Regions from separate parts of the Rhizobium sp. O111 genome, predicted to be linked through region 2. Evidence: predicted binding sites of a transcription regulator. Region 2 holds the regulator's gene; each other region holds the start of a gene.
What was found. The regulator LexA, encoded in region 2, represses DNA repair genes until DNA is damaged. The targets are predictions, from matches to a motif close to TGTTCNNNNTGTGTTCNG.
Positions count from the first base shown of each region.

Region 1: a site for LexA is predicted at 1,483-1,500, ahead of ACVTFQ_RS17210 (ImuA family protein). Genes of this name have one in related genera too.
Region 3: a site for LexA is predicted at 1,239-1,256, ahead of ACVTFQ_RS11385 (putative DNA modification/repair radical SAM protein). Genes of this name have one in related genera too.

Region 1 is NZ_JBSHXL010000001.1:3,436,962-3,440,233, reverse strand. Features, by position in the region: gene ACVTFQ_RS17215 (Y-family DNA polymerase) at 1-470, opposite strand, end outside; gene ACVTFQ_RS17210 (ImuA family protein) at 511-1,461, opposite strand; gene ACVTFQ_RS17205 (metallopeptidase family protein) at 1,625-2,062, shown strand; gene ACVTFQ_RS17200 (DUF1737 domain-containing protein) at 2,096-2,302, opposite strand; gene ACVTFQ_RS17195 (HpcH/HpaI aldolase/citrate lyase family protein) at 2,314-3,237, opposite strand.
Region 2 is NZ_JBSHXL010000001.1:1,332,746-1,336,017, reverse strand. Features, by position in the region: gene kdsA (3-deoxy-8-phosphooctulonate synthase) at 1-204, opposite strand, end outside; gene ACVTFQ_RS06850 (VOC family protein) at 201-1,085, opposite strand; gene lexA (transcriptional repressor LexA) at 1,285-2,010, shown strand; gene ACVTFQ_RS06840 (ComEC/Rec2 family competence protein) at 2,004-3,272, opposite strand, start outside.
Region 3 is NZ_JBSHXL010000001.1:2,235,402-2,238,673, forward strand. Features, by position in the region: gene ACVTFQ_RS11380 (UdgX family uracil-DNA binding protein) at 1-1, opposite strand, end outside; gene ACVTFQ_RS11385 (putative DNA modification/repair radical SAM protein) at 1-1,233, opposite strand; gene greA (transcription elongation factor GreA) at 1,481-1,957, shown strand; gene ACVTFQ_RS11395 (glycosyltransferase family 4 protein) at 1,987-3,039, shown strand; gene ACVTFQ_RS11400 (Lrp/AsnC family transcriptional regulator) at 3,046-3,272, opposite strand, start outside.

The sequences.
Region 1 (3,272 bases), 2.1 Mb from region 2:
ATATATTTCAGCCCCATCTTGGTGAGCGCTGCGACCGTATCGTCCGAGAGACGGAGTGCTGCGACCGGTAGAGGGGCAACGACCCGTTCCGTCTCATCCGCGTCGATCACGCCTCCCTGGCCGAAACGGCTGACCGCCCAGGAGAGGCCCGGGGAGGAGGTGATCGCGCCCCGGACGTCGATGCCCATTTGAAAGAGCCTGGACAGGATATCCTTGAGGAGCGCCTTTTCTCCGCCTAAGAGATGAGCGCAGCCGGTGATATCTAGAAAAAGTCCATCCCTGCCGTCGAGCGCCACCAGCGGCGTATAGCGGTCACACCAATCGGCGATGCCTTCGAGAAAGCGCTGGTCGGCGGCCGGATCTTCCTCGATCACCTCGATCGTCGGATGGATGGCGCGGGCTTCGGCGACACCCATGCTCTTTTTCAGGTTGATCGCCTCGGCTGCCTCGTCCAGCGCCGTCAGCCGCATGGTGTTGGCGTGGCGGCCGGAGCAGACGATCGGCGGCGTCTCAGGACGATTGCGTAAACGCCAGGCGAGACCCCATTTCTTCCTGGATATGCGATCGGTCGGCAAATGCGGAAAATACAGTGCCAGAATGCGCTGAGCGTTCGCCTGGAAAGCGAGTGTCGGCTGATGGGCGGACAGGGAAAAACCGGCGGTCATGGGGGTTCCACTCCAGAAGAATGGAGAAGGGAGCCGGGTTTCGGCTCTTCTCCAGGGTGATGCGAAAGATCGGATTGCCGATGCTGCCGCCCAGCATCGAACCATCAGGCAAGGGCCGCGCCGCAGATGGCGCGGGTTCGGCAAGGAAGCGGAAGATGGCGCTGCTGGCCTCTTCCTCCGCTGCCTGCCGCAACAGGAAAAGCGGGCGGCGCGACGCCTTGGCCCGCAGGTTGAGACGACGGCTTTCCGTCAGGCCGAAGGGCCTGGGATTGCCGCGAACCTCAAGAATGGTGGCCGGAAAGACGCCGCTTTCGACGGCGGTTTCCGCCAGCCACAGTGCGTCCTCCAGCTTTTTCGGCGCGGCGTGCAGGAAGAGCCGCGACTTCAGGCCGAAATCGCTGAGGCCGACGGCATAGGGCCGCCCGGCCTCCATCGTCGCCACCGTATCGGCGATCCAGAGGATCGGCAGGTGCGCGTTCGCACCTTCCTCTTGCCCATGCTGGAGCATTGCCGCGATCGCGAGAACGAAGCCGCTGCTTGCGCCGGCATTGCGCAGCAGCGTCGTGCGGATTTCGGTCAGGCCGTCAAGCGGCAGGCCGCCGTCGAGCGCCTCATCCAGAGCGGGGATGCCAAGCGGCAGGCGCAGGACGTCTTCGCTCTTCGGCTTGTCGAGAACGGTGTCGGCCAAAGCCTGGTTTTCCGCCGCCGCCAATGCGGGCACCGGTTTTCCTTCAAGCTTTGCAATGGTTTCGCGGAGCGCAAAAAGCCGCTCGCGCGCCACGGCCGACTGTGCCACGACGTCACTCCATCTATCGGATGTTCCTATTATGTTCTTATGGATTCCAGAGCTCGGCCGAAGAGTCAACAGCCGTTTGATGTGAATTTATTCCTGCCCTTGATTCCGCTCTCGAAAATCAGCGGCAAAGGCTCTATATGGGCGGCAAAGGAAAGGAGCTTTTATGGCTCGCATAGACCAGAGCGACAATTGGCAGGATCGCCACGCTCCGACAATCAGCACGTTCGAGTCTTTGGCGATGGAGGCCTACAGCCACCTGCCGGAAGAATTCCGTGCGCTGACGACCAATCTGACGATCGAGATCGAAGACTTCCCCGATGACGAGGTGTTCGAGGACATGGCGCTGGAAACGCCGTTCGATCTACTCGGCCTGTTCGAGGGACGCGGGATTTCCGAGCGCTTCACCTTGGAAACGGGCGAGCTTCCCAATCGCATCCGCCTCTACCGGCGCCCGATCCTCGATTACTGGGCCGAGAACGACGAGACGCTGGGCGATATCATCACCCACGTGCTGATCCATGAGATCGGCCACCATTTCGGCCTCAGCGATGACGACATGGAGCGGATCGAGGCGAGCGCCGAAGAGGCGGCCGAGCGCTAGGCGCTGGGCTCTTCAGGCGCCCCACAGCAAATCTTACTGCTCGGAAAGCTTCATGTCGGGGTGGTAGTCCTTGCCTTCGACATGCTTGACGATCGCCTGGGCGCACATCACCTGGCCGGTCTGCGAGTTGAAAGTCATGGCCGGCGAGCCGTTCAGCGACCAGCCCTTGTTGAGGGCGTCGGTTACGCGGTGGCAGAAAGCGGCGTCGTCCTGGCCGGTCAGAAGGCGGTAGAGCTTCATTACATCGTCTTTCAGTTTGCCGTCTGGCCTTTTGCCTTCTGGCGTTCTGCAATCAGGCGGGCTTTATGAACCAGAGTTTCCGCCTGGACAAGATGCAGCCGCTCGATCATGCGTCCGTCGACATTGATGACGTTGAGGCCATCCGTGGCGGGGTCGGCGAAGGCTTTCATGATCGCCTCAGCTTCGGCGATGGCGGATGCGTCCGGGCCGAAATGCCGGTTGGCGGGTTCGATCTGCGTGGGGTGGATCAGCATCTTGCCATCGAAGCCCATGGCGCGTGCCTCGGCGCATTCGGTGTCGAAGCCATCGATATCCTTGAAATCGTTGAAGACGCTGTCGATGGCGCAGAGGCCGTAAGCGCGCACGGCGAGGATCACCTGCATCAACCAGGGCACAAGATATTGCCGGCCGGGCTGCGGTAGCACGCCGGTTTCCTTTCTGAGGTCGTTGAGGCCGACGACGAAGCAATCGAGCCTTGAGCCCGCCGTTCGGCCGGCCTCGGCGATCACCGCGGCATTGAGGATGCCGCGCGGTGTCTCTATCATCGCCCAGATCCGCAGTTCGTCCGGCGCATCGCCATCCGCGAGAAGATCGCTGACCGACATCACGTCCTGCGGTTCGTTGACCTTCGGCAGCAGAACGGCATCCGGCTCCAGCGCGCTCACGAGCTCCATGTCGGCGCGGCCCCAGTTGGTGTCGAGGCCGTTGATGCGGATGATGCGTTCCTTGCCCTCGAGCGGTTTGCCCCGGAAGAAGGCGGCCAGGTTATCGCGCGCTTCGGCTTTCTTCTCGGGTGCCACGGAATCCTCGAGGTCGAAGATCACCGCATCGCAATCGAGCTGATGGGTCTTTTCGAGTGCGCGAGGGTTGATCGCGGGAACGCTCAGCACCGAGCGGCGCAGGTTCATCGAACGGGTGAGGGGAGACTGGCTCATCACGAATGTGTGTCAAGCTTTGTGACTGATGGCAA
Region 2 (3,272 bases):
GTTGGCCTTGTCGAAGGAGGACTTGTAGACAAGGCCGATGCCGAGCTTGTCGCAGAGCTCCTTCAGCGTGCCGGCGATCATGAAGGCATGGTCGCGGCTTTCCATCTGGCAGGGGCCGGCGATCAGCGACAGCTTGCCGGTGTTGGAAAACACCACACGGCCGGCGCCTTCGCCAACGGCCACCTCGGAATTGGTCTCAGTCATCGTTTCTCCTCGAAGGCGAAGAGCGCGCCCTGGCCGGGTGCGGCCTTCACCAGAATTCGATTGTTCTTGCGTGTATAGGTGATCCCGTTAGCAGCCAAATGCGCCTCTGTCACGGCGAGATCGGCAACGGAAAAGACAATCGCCGCGCCACGCAGGCCGCGATCGGCCTTGGGCTCGGCGAGATCGTAGTAAGCGTTCAAGCCATCCGGCGACAGGATATTGATACGGGCGTTGCCGGCATCCAGGCTGACACCGAACGCCTCCTCGCGGGTCGCCTGCGCATCAGACGCCAGCTGCAACAGCGGCGCGAACGCCTTGGGATCGGACGACGAGAGCACGATCGACAGGATGCCCAAAACGCCATTCGCATGGGTTTCCAAGGCCTTGAGATCGCTGGGCAGTGGGTTGACGCGCTGGCAGGCGAAGAGGAAGAAATCGGGTGCGCGCAGATCGGCCGCGAAAGCCAGGCGGAACGCGGCGGTCGCCTCAGAACCATCCGGCATCTTCATCTGCCGGGCAAATCTCAGCATCTCGCCGCCGCTCATGCCATCGTCGATGAAGCGGGCGTGATCGCTATCGGCATCCGGCGTACCGAAGACGATAGCCGACAGGCCGTCGTCGCCGCAGCGGAAGCGGAAGGCACGATCACGTGCGGTGAAAACGTTGCCGTCTCCGATGGCCGCTTCGTAAGTCTCCAGGCTGGCGATGCCGAGCGGCTCGAGGTAGGTTTTGTCGGCAAAGAAGACGCAGGCATTCTCGGTGCCGAATGGGTGCCGCGCATCGGCGGCGACGGTAAAACCGAGCTTGCCCAGGCGCTCGCGCGCCATCTCGATATTGACCACCGGCAGCACCACGTGGTCCAGGGGATGGGGGTCACTCATCGGCAAATCCTCCCGAAATCGGCAGAGATGTGCGCTGGCTTTCGCCACAATGCAAGAGGCGAGCGCGGTTAAATCGAATGAAGTGCAAAATCGCGACGATTCCGAGCCAAGTTTTACGAAAATTTAGGCACTTGCGGAACACATATGGAACATATAGTGTCCGTTCTGGCTTTGTTTCACGACTCTGGGGTTCATTTCGATGCTGACACGCAAGCAACAAGAACTGCTTCTGTTCATTCATGAGCGGATGAAAGAGTCGGGCGTTCCGCCATCCTTCGACGAAATGAAGGATGCACTCGATCTAGCATCAAAATCCGGCATTCACCGGCTGATCACGGCGCTGGAAGAGCGCGGCTTCATTCGCCGGCTGCCAAACCGGGCGCGCGCGCTCGAGGTCATCAAGCTGCCGGAAGCCTATAATCCGAGCCTGCAGCCGCGACGCGGCTTCTCGCCGAGCGTCATCGAGGGCAGCCTCGGCAAGCCGCAGCCGGTGGCCGCGGCCCCTGCCCCGAAGGCCGCGCCCAGCGCCGACAACGGCAACTCGGCGTCCGTTCCCGTCATGGGCCGGATCGCCGCCGGTGTGCCGATCTCGGCGATCCAGAACAACACCCACGACATCACCGTCCCCGCCGACATGCTCGGCTCCGGCGAGCACTACGCGCTCGAGGTCAAGGGCGACTCGATGATCGAAGCCGGCATTTTCGACGGCGACACCGTCATCATCCGCAACGGCAACACCGCCAATCCCGGCGACATCGTCGTGGCGCTTGTCGACGATGAAGAGGCGACGCTGAAGCGCTTCCGCCGCAAGGGCGCGTCGATCGCGCTGGAAGCTGCGAACCCGGCTTACGAAACCCGCATTTTCGGGCCTGACCGCGTCAAGGTTCAGGGCAAGCTCGTCGGGCTTATTCGCCGGTATCACTGAGTGGTGACATCGCCAGGCGGTGACTGGTCGTCGCTGAAGCTGTCGTTGCGCCAGTCATAGGCGCGATGGCGCAACCAGGGGCGACCGAGGCTTTCATAGGCGGTTTTGACGACGGGTGTCCCCTGCTCGTCGATACGGATTTCGACGGCGCCCGATCGCCTGAGGGTTTCGCCGGTCAATAGCATTGCGCCGGAACGGCATGTCGCCTGGCGCAGACGGACAGGCGTGATGACGATATCGGCCACATCGCAGGCGGGACCGAGATAGGCGGCGTTTTCGAGCGTCGCGATGACGTAGCCGCTATCGAGCGCTGTCACGCACCAGGCCATCTTGAGGCACTGGAAACCGCTGTCGTTTGTCGAAGCCGCTGCTTCGCGCATCATGGCGCGCGCTTCGCGTTGTTGTTTCAGTGTCAGTCGTGGCCTTGGCTCACCCCTCCTGGGAATGGACAATGCCTCGCCTTCGATCACATCCGGCGGCTTGTGGTCTTCGATCGCGAGCGCGCGCTGCCATTGCCCGAAGATGAAGTCGGGCGGCCGTTCGCGGTTGCTGGCAAGGCCGTCGCCTGTAACTGCCGCCACAAGGCTTCCATCCTCGGACACGACGAGTTCTGGCGCAGGTGTCGCAGGCAGCAGGACGACGACGATCGTTGCAAGCGCGGCAACCGCAGCGCCGATCCATCGCAGGCGCGTCCGCATCAGCCCCCAGACGAGGAAGCCGAGTACGGCGATCGCGAAATACCATTCGGGAATCCGCCCGATATCGACACTGCCGCCCCAGCCGGAAACCATCTTTGCGATGTCGATCACGAGATCCAGCCCGAAGCCGGCGACCTTCCACGGCACAGCGTCGAGGCCAAATGGCGTCGCCAACATCGCGGCCATTCCGAAGGGCATGACGATGAAGGAGATGACGGGCATGGCAAGCAGGTTGGCGGGAAGGCCGTAGCCGCTCAGCCTGTGAAAATGCTCGATCGAAAACAGCGCCGTCGAGAAACCGCCGATCATCGAGGTCAGCGCGATGCCGCCGAAGAAGCGAAGCGTGACCATGACCGGCTTTATCGCGGGATGCGTGAGAAGAACGCTTTCGCGATGCCGCCTCCTAGTCCACACAGCAAAGCCCGCGACCAGCGCCAGCGTCGCGGCGTAGGACATCTGGAAGCTCGGGCCCAGCACCTCGGATGGCGACATCAGAATGATCAGCATCGCCGAGAGCGCGATGTTGCGCAGGCTGATCGAGGGGCGATCGAACAGCACCGCGAC
Region 3 (3,272 bases), 900 kb from region 2:
TCACAGCAACGACAATTGTTCCGGCTTCGGCTCGAACATCGCCCTCAGATCCGGTCGGTCGATCAGCCGGCGCGGCGACCAACCCTCGGCCGAGATGAACGCCTGCACCTTCTTGATCGACACGCCAAGCCGCGTCAGGTCCTCGATCCGCAGCTTTCGGAAGCGCCGCGCCGAGAGGATCGATTTCACCGTCTTCGTCCCCAGCCCCGGCACGCGAAGCAGCGTCTCGCGCGGCGCCCTGTTGATATCGACGGGGAAATCGTTGCGGTTGCCGAGCGCCCAGGCAAGCTTCGGGTCGAGATTGAGGTCGAGCATCCCGCCCTCCTGCGAGGACGTGATCTCGTCGATCCCGAAACCATAGAAACGATAGAGCCAGTCCGCCTGGTAAAGCCGATGCTCGCGCATCAGCGGCGGCTTGATCAGCGGCAGGTTCTTCGACGAGTCGGGAATGGGGCTGAAGGCCGAGTAATAGACGCGCCTCAGCCCGTAGCTCCCGTAAAGCTGCGCGCTGGTTCCCAGAATGGTCGCATCATTGGCGCCATCGGCGCCGACGATCATCTGCGTGCTCTGCCCGCCAGGCACGAAACGCTTGCGCCGTTTGGTCTGCAGCGTCGGCTCGGAGGCCGCCTCGATCTTCAATCTGAGATCGCCCATCGACCGACGAATGCTGGCCGGTTTCTTCTCCGGCGCCAGTTGCGCGATGCCGCGATCGGTCGGCAACTCGATGTTGAGCGACAAACGGTCGGCATAGAGCCCGGCTTCCTCGATCAGATGCGGCGAGGCCTCGGGAATGGACTTCAGATGAATGTAGCCCCGGAAGTTATGCGTGGTGCGAAGCTCGCGCACGATCCGCACCATCTCCTCCATCGTGTGGTCGGAGGAGCGGATGATGCCAGACGACAGGAAAAGCCCCTCGATATAATTGCGCCGATAAAACTCCAGCGTCAGCCAGATAACCTCCTCCGGCGTGAACCGCGCCCGCTCCACATTGCTGGACGAGCGATTGATGCAATAGGCGCAGTTGTAGATGCAGAAGTTGGTGAGCAGGATCTTCAGCAGCGAAATGCATCGCCCATCCGGCGCATAGGCGTGGCAGATGCCGGCGCCTTCGGTCGAACCAAGCCCGCCGCTCTTGCCGGAATCGCGCTTGGTGGTTCCGCTGGAGGCGCAGGAGGCGTCATATTTGGCCGCGTCCGAGAGGATGGCCAACCGCTCTTCGAGTGACTTCTTCATGCCTATGTTCACTATATGTTCTATCGCTAACAGTCAAGAAAAGCCGCCATGGATCGATGTTTTTCAAGTTTGACGCGAAAAGCCATGAGGGGTTGCAAGTCGCTTCATCGAATTCTCTGGAAATCGACGGAGGCAATCTGCTATAAACGAAGCAGATAGAGTTTTTGCATGGTTCCGAAGTTCCCCTTCGGGACCTGTTTTCTTTTGTGTCTCTGCCTAGCCGACACAAAGACTGAAGGACAAGAAAATGGTTGATAAGGTACCGATGACGCAGGGTGGTTTCGTCAAGCTGCAGGAAGAGCTGCGCTGGCGTCAGCAGGAAGAACGCCCGCGAATCATCGAGGCGATTGCCGAGGCCCGCGCACACGGCGACCTCTCGGAGAACGCCGAGTACCATGCCGCCAAGGAAGCCCAGAGCCACAACGAAGGCCGCATCGGCGAGCTTGAGGATCTGACGGCGCGCGCCGAGGTCATCGACCTCTCCAAGATGTCCGGCAGCACGATCAAGTTCGGCGCCAAGGTGAAGCTCGTCGACGAAGACACCGAGGAAGAAAAGACCTACCAGATCGTTGGCGACCAGGAAGCCGACGTGAAGGCCGGCCGCATCTCCATCTCCTCCCCGATCGCCCGCGCGCTGATCGGCAAGGAAGTCGGCGATTCCATCGAGGTCAACGCGCCCGGCGGCTCCAAGGCTTACGAAGTTCTGGCCATCACCTGGGGCTGAGGACCTTGGCGGATCGCGGCCGATCGCACATCGTCGATATCGCTGACGTCGAAATCGTAGCGCCGAACTTCAAGAAGCGTCTGTCAGGCGTCACCTCGACGATCATCCAGCTTATCCCGGTCCAGCGGGCGCTCGGTCAAAAGATCGCGGCGCTCGGGCCGGGCCTGCCGGAATCGATCCCGCATATCCGCTTTCGCGACCTTTCGAAACTATGGCGCGCGCCCTCGACCCGGCCCTTCCGCGTCTGGCATGCGCGCCGCAACATCGAGATGCTCCCTGCCCTCATCATGCGCGACCTCCTGCGCATGAAGCTGAAGATCGTCTTCACCTCCGCATCGCAGCGCAAACACAGCGGCTGGACGAAGTTCCTCGTCTCGAAGATGGACGCGGTCATCGCGACCTCGGGCAAGACGGCCAACTATCTGGAAGTGCCCAGCACCGTCATCCTGCACGGCATCGACACCGCCCGCTTCTCGCCGCCATCCGATAAGGCGCAGGCCAAGCGCGAATGCGGCCTCGACCCGGACAAGAAGATCGCCGGCTGCTTCGGCCGCGTCCGCCACCAGAAGGGCACCGACCTCTTCGTCGACACCATGCTGCGGCTTCTCCCCGATCATCCTGAGTGGAGCGCCATCATCGCCGGCCGCGCCACGGCCCAGCATGTCGAGTTCGAGAACGGCCTGAAGGCCAAGGTCGCCGCCGCCGGCCTCTCCGACCGCATCCTCTTCGTCGGCGAACACACCAACATCAACGACTGGTACCGCGCGCTTGATTTGTTCGTTGCGCCGCAGCGCTGGGAAGGTTTCGGCCTGACCCCGCTCGAAGCCATGGCCACAGGCGTCCCCGTCGTCGCAACCGATGTCGGCGCTTTTCCGGAGATCGTGACCACGGGCGATAACGGCGCGGGCGTGCTGATTGCCCGCGACGATCTCGATGCGATGGCAAAGGCCGTTTCGGAACTCATGGATGATGAAAGCCGCCTGGCGCGGCTCGCCGCCAATGCCCAGACGCATGTCATGGAAAACTTCCGCATCGAAGGCGAAGCCACGAAGCTGAAGGCTATCTACGACAGCCTCGGCTGAGACAAATCAGACTTCGGTCAATCCGAGTTTCTTGATCTGGCGGATCGTCAGCATGGTGCGCACGGTGTCGACATGCTCGTTGGCGGTCAGCACCTCGATGACGAAGTCCTGGAACCGCGTCAGGTTTTCAGCCACGCAATGCAACAGGAAGTCGCTATCGCCCGAGACCATCCAGGCTTGGCGCACCAGCGGCCACTGTGTCGTCGCTGCGGCGAACGCCTTGAGATTGGCTT